2 regions of the Kitasatospora sp. NRRL B-11411 genome follow, and region 1 is predicted to be linked to the other one. Evidence: predicted binding sites of a transcription regulator. Region 1 holds the regulator's gene; the other holds the start of a gene.
What was found. Region 1 encodes HrcA, which represses chaperone genes, less so after heat shock. Its sites were predicted from a motif close to TTNGCACTCNGNNNNNCNGAGTGCNAA; they were not measured.
Positions count from the first base shown of each region.

Region 2: groL (chaperonin GroEL) is a predicted target of HrcA. The motif match lies at 2,131-2,157, and genes of this name have one in related genera.

Region 1 is NZ_JOGH01000010.1:126,527-133,885, forward strand. It holds gene IH44_RS0107555 (S41 family peptidase) at 1-3,174, opposite strand, end outside; gene IH44_RS0107560 (16S rRNA (uracil(1498)-N(3))-methyltransferase) at 3,492-4,235, opposite strand; gene dnaJ (molecular chaperone DnaJ) at 4,353-5,492, opposite strand; gene hrcA (heat-inducible transcriptional repressor HrcA) at 5,574-6,647, opposite strand; gene htpX (zinc metalloprotease HtpX) at 6,950-7,359, shown strand, end outside.
Region 2 is NZ_JOGH01000006.1:74,324-81,682, reverse strand. It holds gene thrC (threonine synthase) at 1-859, shown strand, start outside; gene IH44_RS0104775 (MoaD/ThiS family protein) at 897-1,175, shown strand; gene IH44_RS0104770 (cold-shock protein) at 1,759-1,965, shown strand; gene groL (chaperonin GroEL) at 2,278-3,900, shown strand; gene IH44_RS0104760 (Uma2 family endonuclease) at 4,065-4,364, shown strand; gene IH44_RS0104755 (hypothetical protein) at 4,387-4,746, shown strand; gene IH44_RS0104750 (DUF4031 domain-containing protein) at 4,743-5,024, shown strand; gene IH44_RS0104745 (hypothetical protein) at 5,035-5,664, opposite strand; gene IH44_RS0104740 (ABC transporter ATP-binding protein) at 5,824-6,525, shown strand; gene IH44_RS0104735 (FtsX-like permease family protein) at 6,522-7,359, shown strand, end outside.

The DNA.
Region 1 (7,359 bases):
CCGGGCGGGGGTGCGGTCCAGCGCTTCCAGGGCGAGCCGGACGGCGGTCTCCAGCTGGGGGTCGCGGCCGACCGCCCAGTCGTGCGGGGCGATCGGCACCTCGACGTCGGGGGTGACGCCGCGGTTCTCCAGCTGCCAGCCGTAGCCCTCCATCCAGAACGCGTACTTGGGCTGGGTGACCAGCGTCCCGTCGACCAGCGCGTACCGGCTGTCGATGCCGATCACGCCGCCCCAGGTGCGGGTGCCGACCACCGGGCCGATGCCGAGCGCCTGGATCGCCGCGTTGACGATGTCGCCGTCCGAGCCGGAGAACTCGTTGGCCAGCGCCACCACCGGGCCGCGCGGGGCGTCGCCGGGGTACGGGTCGGGGCGGGCCAGGTCGCGGCCGTGGTTCCAGCCGACGATCCGGCGGGCCAGCTTCTCCACGATCAGCTGGGAGGTGTGGCCGCCGCGGTTCTCCCGCAGGTCCAGCACCAGGCCGTCCAGCGACATCTCGAACCGCAGGTCGCGGTGGAGCTGCGCCCAGCCGGCGCTCTGCATGTCGGGGACGTGCAGGTAGCCGAGCCGACCGCCGGACAGTTCGCGGACGGCGGCCCGCCGGCCGGCCACCCAGTCGTGGTAGCGCAGCGCCTCCTCGTCGTCGGTCGGCACCACCACGGGGTGCCGCTCGCCGTCCGGGCCGCTGACGGTGAGTTCGACCGGCTGGTCGGCGGTGCCGGCCAGCAGCGGGGCCGGGCCGGTCACCGGGTCGACCGGGCGGCCGTTGACGGCCAGCACCGCGTCGCCGGGGCGGATCGCCGCGCCGGGCGCGGCCAGCGGGGAGCGGGCCCGCGGGTCGGAGGACTCGCCGGGCAGCACCCGGGCGACCCGCCACACCTCGCCGTCGCGCACCAGGTCCGCGCCGAGCAGGCCCTGCAGCCGGGCCGCCTCGGTGCCGCGGCCGGGCGGCAGCACGTAGGCGTGCGAGGTGCCGAGCTCGCCGACCGTCTCCCAGAGCAGGTCGACCAGGTCGGCGTGGCTGCCGATCCGCTCGACCAGCGGCCGGTACCGCGCCAGCACGCCCGTCCAGTCGACGCCGTTCAGGTCGGCGCGCCAGAAGTTGTCGCGCATCAGGCGGCCGTTCTCGTCGAACATCTGCCGCCACTCGGCGGCCGGGTCGACGGTGACCCGGACCCGGTCGAGGTCGACGTCCACCTCCTCGTCCTCGCCGGCCTTCTGGTCGGCGGGCACGATCCGCAGCGTGCCGCCGTCCAGCACGGCCAGCCGGGCGCCGTCGCCGCTGACCGCGAACGCGTCGACGCCGCTGAGCAGTTCCTCCGCCCGGCGCTTCTTCAGGTCGAACCGCTCCAGCGCGGTGCGGGCCGGCTCCTCGTCCAACGAGGCGGCGCTGTCGCCGAGTTCGCCGCTGAACGGGTACCTGGTCCACAGCACCCCGTCCTTCGCCGCCCGCAGCACGCCGAACCGGCCGGCCTCCACCGGGAACGGCACGATCCGGTCGGCCAGGCCCTCCAGGTCGACCCGGGTGCCGGGCACCGCGTCCTTCTCGCCCTCCTTGGCGTCCTCCTCCTCGCCGCCGACCGGCCGCCCGCCGCGCTGCGGGCCGAACGGCGACGGGGTGTCGGCGGCCAGCGTCAGCAGGTACGGGCGGGTGCCGCCGGGGAAGGACAGGTCGAAGGCGTGCTGGTCGTACACCGGGTCGAAGGTGCGCACCGACAGGAACGCCAGGTGCCTGCCGTCCGCGGTGAAGGCCGGCGAGTAGTCGTGGAAGCGCTGCGGGGTCGCCTCGCTGACGGTGCGCGAGGTCAGGTCGGCGAGCATGATCTGGCGCAGCGACCACGGGCCCAGCACCGGCTGCGACCAGGCCAGCCACGCCGAGTCCGGGCTGAACACCAGCCCGGCGACCTCGCCGTCGCCGCTGCGCGCCAGCTCGTTGACCGCGCCGTCGCTGAGCGCCACCAGCAGCACCCGGCCGTCGTGCGAGGCCACCGCGAGCTGCTTGCCGTCCGGCGAGACCGCCAGGCCGCGCACCCGGCCGAGCCGCCCGGCCGCCAGCCGCCGCCGCTCCGCGCCCAGCACCGCCGGGGCGTACTCCAGCGCGTCGTCGCCCTCCGCGTCGGTGACCCACACCGCGCCCTGCGCACCGTCCTCGCCCGGGACGACCCGGGCCAGCCTGCCCCGCACCCCGGGCGTCTCGTCCAGCACCCGGGCCGGGCCCTCCCGGTGGGTGACCCAGTGCACGGTGCCGCGCACCACCACGGCCGCGGCCCGGCCGGTGCGGTCCGGGGCGGCGGTCTCCACCTGCCCGGCGGCGGGCGTCGGGTGCGGCTGCCGCCGGGTGCGCGGCCCGGCCGGACGGACGTCCAGGCGGCGCGCCTCGGCACCGTCCAGGTCGTCCAGCAGCCACAGCTCGCCGGCGCTCTGCCAGATCACCCGGGCGCCGTCGGTGGACGCCTGCCGGGCGTAGAAGCCGTGCCCGGCCGGGCCGTGCGCGCGCAGGTCGGAGCCGTCCGGGAGGCTGGAGTACAGCCGCCCGACGCCCTCGTGGTCGGACAGGAACGCGACCCGGTCACCGACCCACATCGGGCACTCCAACTGCCCGTCCAGGTCGGCGTGCAGGCGCTCGAACCCACCGCCGCCGATCCACAGCTTCCCGGCCCGGCCGCCCCGGTAGCGCTTCCAGTGCGCGGCCTCCCGGTTGTGCGTCCCGAGCAGCACCCGCCCCCCGCTGGCCCCCGCCGGCACCGGCTCGAACGCCAGCGCGCCGATCGGCCCGTACGGCAGCCGCTCCGGCTCCCCGCCGTCCAGCGGCAACGCGAACGCCCAGGTCCGCCGGATGGTCTCCTGCCCCGCGGCGGTGATGGCGATCGGCCGCCCGTCCGCGGTCCACCCCACCAGCGCGGTGAACGGATTCCCCCAGTACGTCAACCGCCTGGCCGGACCACCCTCCACCGGCCCGACGTGCACCTCCGGCGCCCCGTCCCGGGCCGACGTCCAAGCCAGCGACCCCCCGTCCGGCGAGAACCGCACCGCCCCCGAAGGCGCCTGATCCGCCGTCACCCGCCAGGCCCGCCCGCCGTCCACGGGCGCCAGCCAGACGTCGTCCTCAGCCACGAAAGCCACGGCGTCACCGTGCAAGTGGGGGTGGCGCAAATACCCGCGCGTCGATTCCGTCATCCTGCCACCCTAGGCGGCGAACCTCACGGAACGTCAGAGAACTGCTGCGCCCGCCCCTGCGAAAGCAGGGGCGCGGGGAACTGCGCGGCCAACCGAGCACCCGCAGCCAGATCGCCTCGCAGGACAGTGTGTTGCACTATCCCGCGACCGCACCAACGTGCGACTCCCGCTGCGCGCAGTTCCCCGCGCCCCTGGTTGTGCAACCCCAGCCCGCGCAGCAGGTCTCCCCGCGCCCCCGGCTTCGCACCATCCCGCCCGCGCAGCAGCTCTCCCCCGCGTCTCCGCGTGTCCGCGTCCCGCGCAGCGGTCCCGCCCCGCTACCCCCAGCGCCCCGTGCGGCCCAGCAGCAGCGCGCCGGCCGCGACGCCCGCCGTGGAGGTGCGCAGGACGGACGGGCCGAGCCGGTACGGCGCGGCGCCGGCCTCCGCGAAGGCGGCGATCTCGTCCGGGGAGACGCCCCCCTCGGGTCCGACCACCAGGACGATCTCGCCGTCGGCCGGCAGCGCGGCGGCGGCGAGCGGCAGCGAGCCCTCCTCGTGCAGGACGGCCGCGAAGCTCGCGGCCGCGAGCAGCGGCAGCAGCTGCCGGGTGGTCACCGCGTCCCGGACCTCCGGGAAGCGCAGCCGCCGCGACTGCTTGCCGGCCTCGCGCGCGGTGGCCCGCCACTTGGCGAGCGCCTTGGCGCCGCGTTCGCCCTTCCACTGGGTGATGCAGCGGGCGGCGGCCCAGGGCACGATCGCGTCGATGCCGGCTTCGGTCATGGTCTCGACGGCGAGTTCGCCGCGGTCGCCCTTGGGCAGGGCCTGGACGACGGTGATCCGGGGCGCGGGGGCGGGTTCCTCGCGGACGGCGGTGACCAGCACGTCGAGGGCGTCCTTGCCGTGCAGCGCGGCGACGGTGCCGTCCGCGCCGCGGCCGCGGCCGTCGGCGAGGGTGAGCGCCTCGCCGGGCTCCAGGCGCTTGACGGCGACGGCGTGCCGGCCTTCGGGGCCGTCGAGGCGGACGGTGGCGCCGGGGGCGGTCCCGGTCAGGTCGTCGACGACGAACACGGGTGCGGTCATCGGTGCAGCGGTCCTCTCAGCAGGAGCCCGGCCGGAACCGGAGCCGTCAAAAAAGCCGGCCGGGAACGGCGGGGGCGCGCAGCCCCTGCACCGTTCCCGGCCCGGGTCGTTCGGGTCTCACCGGCCGTTGAAGGCGTCCTTCAGCCGGGAGAACAGGCCCTGCTGGCCGGGCGCGAACTGCCCGGAGGGACGCTCCTCGCCGCGCAGCATGGCGAGCCGGCGCAGCAGCTCCTCCTGCTCCGGGTCGAGCTTGGTGGGCGTCTGCACCTCGACGTGCACTATCAGGTCGCCCCGGCCGCCGCCGCGCAGGTGGGTGATGCCGCGGCCGTGCAGCGGGATCGACTGGCCGGACTGGGTGCCGGGCCGGATGTCGACCTCCTCCAGGCCGTCGAGGGTCTGCAGCGGCACCTGGGTGCCGAGCGAGGCGGCGGTCATCGGGATGGTGACGGTGCAGTGCAGGTCGTCGCCGCGCCGCTGGAAGGTCGGGTGGCTGGTCTCGGCGATCTCCACGTACAGGTCGCCGGCGGGGCCGCCGCCGGGGCCGACCTCGCCCTCGCCGGCCAGCTGGATCCGGGTGCCGTTGTCGACGCCGGCCGGGATCTTGACGGTGAGGGTGCGGCGGGCGCGGACCCGGCCGTCGCCGGCGCACTCCGGGCACGGGGTGGGGACGACGGTGCCGAAGCCCTGGCACTGCGGGCAGGGGCGGGAGGTCATGACCTGGCCCAGGAAGGACCGGGTGACCTGGGAGACCTCGCCCTTGCCGCGGCACATGTCGCAGGTCTGCGCGGAGGTGCCGGGCGCGGCGCCCTCGCCGTTGCAGGTGGTGCAGGTGACGGCGGTGTCGACCTGGAGTTCCTTGGTGGTGCCGAACGCGGCCTCCTCCAGGGTGATCTCCAGCCGGATCATGGCGTCCTGGCCGCGGCGGGTGCGCGAGCGCGGGCCGCGCTGGCCGGTCGCGGCGCCGAAGAAGGCGTCCATGATGTCGGAGAAGCCGAACCCGGCCGCGCCAGCGCCGAAGCCGCCCGCGCCGCCGCCGTTGGGCGACAGCGGGTCGCCGCCGAGGTCGTAGACCTGCCGCTTCTGCGGGTCGGAGAGGACCTCGTAGGCGGCGTTGATCTCCTTGAACCGCTCCTGCGTCTTCGGGTCCGGGTTCACGTCCGGGTGCAGTTCACGGGCGAGGCGCCGGAACGCCTTCTTGATCTCGTCCTGCCCCGCGTCGCGTCGGACGCCGAGTACCGCGTAGTAGTCCGTGGCCACCAAATGCTCCGGTTTGTTCCGCCTCTAGAAGTGCCTGCGACAGCACGCTGCTTGTTGCGCCGTTCCGCTGCGGCCGCCCCGCTACGACTCCGCCAGGATCTGGCCGACGTACCGTGCCACCGCGCGCACCGCCCCCATTGTGCCCGGGTAATCCATCCGGGTCGGACCGATCACTCCCAGCTTTGCCACGCTCTGGTCGCCCGAACCGTAACCGACCGAGACCACCGACGTGGAATTGAGCCCCTCGTAGGCGATCTCGTGGCCGATCCGGACCGTCATCGCCGAGTCCGCCGTCTCACCCAGCAGGCGCAACAGCACCACCTGCTCCTCCAGGGCCTCCAGGACCGGCCGGATGGTGAGCGGGAAATCATGGCCGAAACGCGTCAGGTTGGCGGTGCCCGCCAGCATGATCCGTTCCTCGTTCTGTTCGGCCAGCGCCTCGAACAGGACCGCCAGCACGGTGCTGACCGCGGGCCGGTCGGCGGGCTCGAAGCCGGCCGGCAGGTCCTCCAGGACGGTCGGCACCTCGGGCAGCCGGCAGCCGCCCGCCATCCCGTTGAGCTTGGCCCGCAGCTCCCCGAGCAGCGCCTCGCCGACCGGGGCCGGGCAGTCGACCATCCGCTGCTCGACCCGGCCGGTGTTGGTGATCAGCACCAGCATCAGCTTGGTCGGGGTGAGCGACACCAGTTCGATGTGCCGCACCGTGGAGCGGGTCAGCGACGGGTACTGGACCACCGCGACCTGCCGGGTCAGCTGGGCGAGCAGCCGCACCGTCCGGGCCACCACGTCGTCCAGGTCGACGGCGCCCTCCAGGAAGTGCCGGATCGCCCGGCGCTCGGGGGCGGTCATCGGCTTGACCTCGGCGAGCCGGTCGACGAACAGCCGGTAGCCCTTGTCGGTGGGGATCCGGCCCGCACTGGTGTGCGGCTGGTGGATGTACCCCTCCTCCTCCAGCGCGGACATGTCGTTGCGGACCGTGGCCGGGGAGACGCCGAGGTTGTGCCGCTCCACCAGGGCCTTGGACCCGACCGGCTCCTCGGTGCCCACGTAGTCCTGGACGATCGCCCGGAGCACCGCGAGGCGCCGCTCGTCGAGCGGTCGGACCGGCGGGCGCGTGTCGATCAGTCGGCCGTCGGGCTTGCCGTCCTCTGGCATGGGGCACGCACCTCCGTCGTCGTCCGTTGACCCGGTGTCTGACCCGGCCTGGCACTCAACTGGGCAGAGTGCCAGAACCGTACGTGCCAGTGTACGGCCCGGGCCTGACGGCAGGAACGGTCCACCCACGTGATCCTCGACCGAAGCGCCCGCGGCCCGCCCCGCGCGTGTCGCTTTCCCACCGAATTCCCATCGTTTCGGATGGTGCCCGCGGGGCCGCCCGGTGGCAGCATCGAAGGCGAGCGGGACGGACGGCCGCGGCGGCGCGGTCCGGACCGCGCGACGCACGAGGAGGAGCAGCGATGTCGGCGCCACAGCACTCCCGGTTCACCCCCGACCGCGGCCTGACCGGCCGGATGGTCACCACCATGTTCCTGATCGGGCTGGTCTACGTCGGCTTCACCGGCCTGCTGATCGTGCTGCTGCGCGGCGCCTGGCCGCTGGTGGTGCTGATCTCCGGCGGCCTGTTCGTCGCCCAGTTCTGGTTCTCCGACAAGATCACCGAGCGGGCGATGGGCGCCCACCAAGTCACCCCCGAGCAGTACCCGCAGCTGCACGGCGCGGTCGACCGGCTCTGCGCGCTGGCCGACATGCCCAAACCCCGGGTCGCGGTCGCCGACAACGACATGCCCAACGCCTTCGCCACCGGCCGCAACCCGCAGAACGCGGTGGTCTGCGTGACCACCGGCCTGCTGCGCCGGCTCGAACCGGA
Region 2 (7,359 bases), on a different contig from region 1:
CACGCTGTCCTGCTCCTCCACCGGCAACCTGGCCGGCGCGGTGGGCGCCGCGGCCGCCCGGGCCGGCTTCAAGTCCTGCGTGTTCATCCCGCACGACCTGGAGCAGGGCAAGGTCGTGATGGCCGGCGTGTACGGCGGCGAGCTGGTCGGCATCGACGGCAACTACGACGACGTGAACCGCTTCTGCTCCGAGCTGATCGGCGACCCGGCCGGCGAGGGCTGGGGCTTCGTGAACGTCAACCTGCGCCCGTACTACGGCGAGGGCTCCAAGACCCTGGCGTTCGAGATCTGCGAGCAGCTCGGCTGGCGGCTGCCCGACCAGCTCGTCATCCCGATCGCCTCCGGCTCCCAGCTCACCAAGATCGACAAGGGCCTGCAGGAGCTGATCAAGCTCGGCCTGGTCGAGGACAAGCCGTACAAGATCTTCGGCGCCCAGGCCGAGGGCTGCTCCCCGGTCTCCGCCGCCTTCAAGGCCGGCCGCGACGTGATCAAGCCGGTCAAGCCGGACACCATCGCCAAGTCGCTGGCGATCGGCAACCCGGCCGACGGCCCGTACGTGCTGGACATCGCCCGCCGCACCGGCGGCGCGGTCGAGGACGTCACCGACGCCGAGGTGGTCGAGGCGATCAAGCTGCTCGCCCGCACCGAGGGGATCTTCGCCGAGACCGCGGGCGGCGTCACCGTGGGCGTGCTGAAGAAGCTGGTCGAGACCGGCCTGCTGGACCCGTCCAAGGAGACCGTCGCGATCAACACCGGCGACGGCCTCAAGACCCTCGACGCGGTCGCCGACGCCGGCATGACCGCCGTGATCCGCCCGACGCTGGAGTCCTTCCGCGCCGCCGGCCTCGCCACCGCCTGACACCCCCCCACGCCGCCCCACGCCCGAGGAGCACCGCATGAGCGCCACCGTCCGCATCCCGACCATCCTGCGCACCTACACCGGCGGCGCCGCCGAGGTGACCGCCGAGGGCGCGACCCTGTCCGCCGTCATCGCGGACCTGGAGGCGAACCACGCCGGCATCGCCGCCCGCCTGCTGGACGACACCGGCAAGCTGCGCCGCTTCGTCAACGTGTACGTGAACGACGACGACGTGCGCTTCGCCGAGGGCCTGGAGACCGAGATCAAGGACGGCGCCTCGGTGTCGATCATTCCGGCGGTGGCCGGCGGCTGCTGAACCGCCCGCATTCCCGCGGCCGCCGTTCGGTCCGGAATTCCTTTTTCCGGACCGGGCGGCGGCCCGTTGCGCGCCGGGGCCCGGCGGCCCGGTTACCTGCGGTTTTCCGGCGCGGCGGGTCGCCGGAATTCCGACCGGTTCGGGGGAGTAGAGTTCCGGTCAGGTCCGTTCCCCTCCACGGCCCGGTTCAATCCTCGTTTTCCGCACCGCGCTCCGCCCGTGCAGAACCCGTTCCGCCCCCGCTTCCGCCTCGCTTCCGTCCCGCGCGCTGAGACGTCCGCCGGGGAGCTTTCCGCCTGTTCTGTCAGGCCGCCGTCAGAATTGTTCCGTCGTTTTGCGGCGACGCGTCCGTTATGTCCCGTGGCAATTGTCGACGGATGCGCCTTTCGTTCCGAAATATCCCCCGCCGGGCGGCGGGGTTCCCCGCAAATTGGGCCTGTTGCAGAGGGCGCATATCCGGATACATTCAGCCGCGACAGAGGCTGCGCCGTACGGGGGGGAGTCCCCAGGCCGGTCTTCCAGACCTCCGGGTCCGCGTCCTGCGGATCTCTGAAGGGCCAGCACAGCACAAGGGGAGTTCGGAATGGCTCAGGGCACCGTCAAGTGGTTCAACGCCGAGAAGGGCTACGGCTTCATCGCGGTCGACGGTGGAGCGGACGTGTTCGTCCACTACAGCGCGATCCAGATGGACGGCTACCGCACCCTGGAAGAGGGCCAGCGGGTCGAGTTCGAGATCTCGCAGGGTCAGAAGGGTCCGCAGGCCGACATGGTCCGCGCCGCCGGCGCCTGACGGCCCCGGCGGACCGCCACGCACCGAAACCCGCAGGCCCGCCCCGACGCGACGCGTCCGGGGCGGGCCTGCGGGCTTTCCGGGCGGCCCGCGGGTTGCCCGGCGGCCGGTCGGCGGGGCCCCAATGGGCTTGCACTCGCCACCCCAGAGTGCTAATCATTGGCGTTAGCACTCACCGTGTGAGAGTGACAAACGGACCGGGCCGGTGAGGCCCCGGAAGCGGTAGGGGAAGGGACCCCCGCTCTCCTGGGCCGTCCGTCGCGGGCACCCCTTGGTCCGAGCAGTCGACCGTGTCCCGGAGGACCACTTCTGATGGCCAAGATCATCGCCTTTGACGAGGAAGCCCGCCGCGGCCTTGAGCGTGGCATGAACCAGCTTGCCGACGCCGTGAAGGTCACGCTCGGCCCCAAGGGTCGCAACGTCGTCCTGGAGAAGAAGTGGGGCGCCCCCACGATCACCAACGACGGTGTCTCCATCGCCAAGGAGATCGAGCTCGAGGACCCGTACGAGAAGATCGGCGCCGAGCTGGTCAAGGAGGTCGCCAAGAAGACCGACGACGTCGCGGGTGACGGCACCACCACCGCCACCGTGCTCGCCCAGGCGCTCGTCCGCGAGGGTCTGCGCAACGTCGCCGCCGGCGCCAACCCGATGGCCCTCAAGCGCGGCATCGAGAAGGCCGTCGCCGCCGTCTCCGACCAGCTGCTGGCCCAGGCCAAGGACGTGGAGACCAAGGAGCAGATCGCCTCCACCGCCTCCATCTCGGCCGCCGACACCCAGATCGGCGAGCTCATCGCCGAGGCCATGGACAAGGTCGGCAAGGAAGGCGTCATCACCGTCGAGGAGAGCAACACCTTCGGCCTGGAGCTCGAGCTCACCGAGGGCATGCGCTTCGACAAGGGCTACATCTCCGCCTACTTCGCCACCGACCTGGAGCGCATGGAGGCGAGCTTCGAGGACCCGTACATCCTCATCGCCAACTCCAAGATCTCCTCGGTCAAGGACCTCCTCCCGCTGCTGGAGAAGGTCATGCAGAGCGGCAAGCCGCTCGTCATCATCGCCGAGGACGTCGAGGGCGAGGCCCTGTCGACCCTGGTCGTGAACAAGATCCGCGGCACCTTCAAGTCCGTCGCCGTCAAGGCCCCGGGCTTCGGCGACCGCCGCAAGGCCATGCTCGGCGACATCGCCATCCTGACCGGCGGCACCGTGATCTCCGAGGAGGTCGGCCTCAAGCTGGAGAACGCCGGCGTCGACCTGCTGGGCACCGCCCGCAAGGTCGTCATCACCAAGGACGAGACCACCATCGTCGACGGCGGCGGCGACAGCGACCAGGTCGCCGGCCGGGTCAACCAGATCCGCGCCGAGATCGAGAACTCCGACTCGGACTACGACCGCGAGAAGCTCCAGGAGCGCCTGGCGAAGCTCGCGGGCGGCGTGGCCGTCATCAAGGCCGGCGCGGCCACCGAGGTCGAGCTCAAGGAGCGCAAGCACCGCATCGAGGACGCGGTGCGCAACGCCAAGGCCGCCGTCGAGGAGGGCATCGTCGCCGGTGGCGGCGTCGCCCTGCTGCAGGCCGGTGTCGCGTTCGAGAAGCTGGAGCTGGAGGGCGACGAGGCCACCGGTGCCAACATCGTCCGCGTGGCGCTGGAGGCCCCGATCAAGCAGATCGCGACCAACGCCGGCCTCGAGGGCGGCGTCGTGGTCGAGAAGGTCCGCAACCTGCCCGCCGGCCACGGCCTGAACGCCGCGACCAACGAGTACGTCGACCTGGTCGCCTCCGGCATCATCGACCCGGCCAAGGTCACCCGCTCCGCCCTGCAGAACGCCGCCTCCATCGCGGCGCTGTTCCTCACCACCGAGGCCGTCATCGCCGACAAGCCGGAGAAGGCCGCCGCGGCCGCCGGCGGCGGCATGCCGGGCGGTGACATGGACTTCTGATCCCCCTCGGGATCAGGCGCTCCAACGCGTTCGTCCGTGAGGGCGGCCTCCTTCGGGAGGCCGCCCTCGCGGCGTTCTCGCCCCGGTCACTCCTCCGTGGGACGCTGGGGCCATGGACGGTTTCGGCGACTTGGGGCCCGACTGCCTCGAGGACGAACAGCGTCATGAGGAAGAGGGGAGGCCGACGGTTCGACGCGGCGGACATTCTGCTGGCCGTCGAGATCACCTCGCGCAGCACGGCCCGGCAGGACCGGACGAAGAAGCTCCGGGGCTACGCGCACGCGCCCGTTCCGCTGTACCTGCTGATCGACCGCTTCGACCAGCCCGGGCCGACGGTGACGCTCTACTCCGAACCCTCCGACGGGGCGTACGGGCAGAGCGTGCGGGTGCCGTTCGGGAAGCCCGTCGAACTGCCGGAGCCGTTCGGGATCACGTTGGACACGACGGGCTTCCCGTTGCCGTAGCGGAGTGCGGGACAATGGGCGGATGGCCAGTTCCGACATCGAAGCCGCCCTGCACAGCGCGCGGGCGCTGATCCTCGCCGACCTCACCGCCCGGGACGTTGCCGACGCGGCGATCGTCTCGCTGGTGGAGGACGCCGTCACCCACCGCCGTTGGTGGCTCGAACAGTGGCCGGACGGGCGGGAGTTCGTGCTCGGGCTGGTGGCGCAGGACGTGCAGGACGCGCTGCTGGAGTCGTACGGGCGCTGGCCGCTGTGCATCGCCTGCGCGGAGCAGGAGGACGACCCGCACGCGCTCGGGGTCGAGCCGGAGCTCGGGCCCGATCCGCACTGGGTGTGCGGCAAGCGCGGCGTGGTGGTCGCGCCGGTCGGCGGGCTCGCGTGATCCTGATCGACCCTCCGGACTGGCCGGGGCACGGCAAGTGGTGGTCGCACCTGGTCAGTGACGTGTCGCTGGACGAACTGCACGCCTTCGCCGCCGAGTTGGGCGCGCCCGCGAAGGGTTTCGACCGGGACCACTTCGACATCCCGGCGGCCTGGTACGAGCGGGCGGTGGCGCTGGGCGCGCTGCCGGTGGGCAGCAGGGAGCTGGTGGCCCGGCTGACGGCGGCGGGGCTCCGGGTGCGGAAGGTGTCGAAGGTGCGGAAGGTGTCGAAGGGCTGAGGGGCCGGGGTCAGGCTTCCAGGGCGGCCAGTTCGGCGTGCATGTTGGTGCGGGCCCGGGCGTCGTAGCGGGCGTGGGCCTCGGGGGTGCGGTAGAGGGCGGGCAGGGCGAGCAGCTGGCGCAGGACGGCGGCGCGGCCCTCGCGGAAGGCGTCCGGCGGGACGAAGGAGTACTCGGCGCGGACGGCGGCGGCGTAGGCGGCGTACTGCTCGGGCGGCCCGCCGAGGACGGCGAGGTCGGCGTCGCAGAGCACCTCGCCGTTGCGGTCGCCGGGGGCGGGGTGGTGGTCGGTGGTGAGCCGGACCAGGCGGTCGGTCTCGTGGACCAGGGGTTCGGGCAGGCCGGCCTCGCGCAGGGCGCGGCAGGCGAGGGCGGCGCTGCGCTCCTCGTTCTCGGAGCGGTCGGGGCGGTAGACGGCGTCGTGGAACCAGGCGGCGAGCCGGACGGCGTCGGGGTCGTCGGCGTGGGCGGCGAGTTCGTCGATCCGGTCGAGGACGGCTTCGAGGTGGGCGGTGGTGTGGTAGCGGCGCTGCGGCTCGGCCCAGCGGGCGAGCAGGTCGCGGGCGTAGGGCTCGGGGTCGGCGGTGGCGCCGCAGCGGGTGAGCAGGTCGTGCCAGCGCGCGGACAGCGATGCGGTCATGGCGGCCATTGTGCTCCCTCGGGCTCCCTCGGTTGCGGTGGGCGGGTGTGATCCAGCCTATATGTAGTTCACCGACTTATGACGCAGACTTGAGTCATCGTCGTCCGGCGGCTATACATACTCGGTATGCAAGACGTTCCGCTGTTCCGAGGGGGAGCCATGACCGGATCGAACGCGCAGGCCGTCCTGCGCCTGGAGGGAGTCGGCCGGGTGCACGGCCGGGGCGCGGCCGAGGTGCACGCGCTGCACCCGATCGACCTGGAGGTGCGGGCCGGGGAGTTCCTGGCCGTGATGGGCCCGTCCGGCTCCGGCAAGTCCACGCTGCTCGCGCTGGCCGGCGGCCTGGACCGCCCCTCCAGCGGGCGCGTGCTGGTGGAGGGCGCACCGCTGGAGGGGCTGAGCCGGGCGAAGCTGGCCGACGTGCGCCGCCGCTCGGTGGGCTACGTGTTCCAGTCGTACAACCTGATCCCGTCCCTGACGGCCGCGGAGAACATCGCGCTGCCACGGGAGTTGGAGGGCGTGTCGGCCCGCACCGCCCGCGCCGAGGCGCGCGAGGTGCTCGCCGAACTGGGCATCGGCGAACTCGCCGACCGCTTCCCGGAGGACATGTCCGGCGGCCAGCAGCAGCGGGTCGCCATCGGCCGGGCGCTCTCCGGCGACCGGCGGCTGGTGCTGGCCGACGAGCCGACCGGCGCGCTGGACTCGGCCACCGGCGACGCGGTGCTGGAGGTCCTGCGGGCCCGCTGCGACGCCGGGGCCGCCGTCATGATGGTCACCCACGACGCGACCCACGCGGCCTGGGCGGACCGGGTGGTCTTCCTGCGCGACGGCCGGATCACCGAAGAGGCGGTGCGCCGGTGAGCGCCCTGCGGGCGGTGCTGCGGATCGCGCGCCGCGACGCCTGGCGGGCCAAGGGCCGCAGCGCCCTGGTCGCCGCGATGATCGCGCTGCCGGTGCTCGGCGCGACCGGCGTGGACGTGGTGCACCGCAGCGGCCAACTCACCGCCGCCGAACGCTCCGACCGGCTGATGGGCCGGGCCGACGCCCTGGTCGGCGCGTACGACCCGGGCAGCGCGATCGAGCAGGCGGTGTTCCCCGCCGACGGGGTCCGCGCCCTGCCGCAGCGCCCCGACACCGCGCCGAGCCCCGAGCAGCAGCGCGCCGCGAGCACCGAACCCGCCGACCTGCTCGGCGCGCTGCTGCCGCCCGGCAGCGTCCTGACCCCGGCCCGCACCGGACCGGTCGCCGCCGTGCAGACCAAGGACGGCCTGGCCCCCGTCGACACCTTCGAGGCCGACCTGACCGGGCAGCTCTGGCAGGGCCGGATCGACCTGGTCGGCGGCCGGGCCCCGGCCGCCCCGCACGAGGCCGCCGCCACCCGGGCCTTCCTGGCCACCACCGGCCTGCGGATCGGCGACACCGTCACCGTCCGCGGCCTGGAGTCCACCCCGTTCACCCTGACCGGCACCGTCGAGCACCCCGGCGACCTGAACGCCTCCGAACTCGTCGCCCGCCCCGGCGAGTTGTACCGGCAACTGGACGAGGCGCAGGTCGCCGCCGGGCTCGCCCCGCAGACCCCGTCCGCCGAGCAGGCCGCCACCCGGAAGGCCGCCTGGCTGGTCACCCTGCCCGCCGGGGCCGGACTCGGCTGGGAGCAGGTGCGCCAACTCAACGCCCACGGCTACACCCTGACCA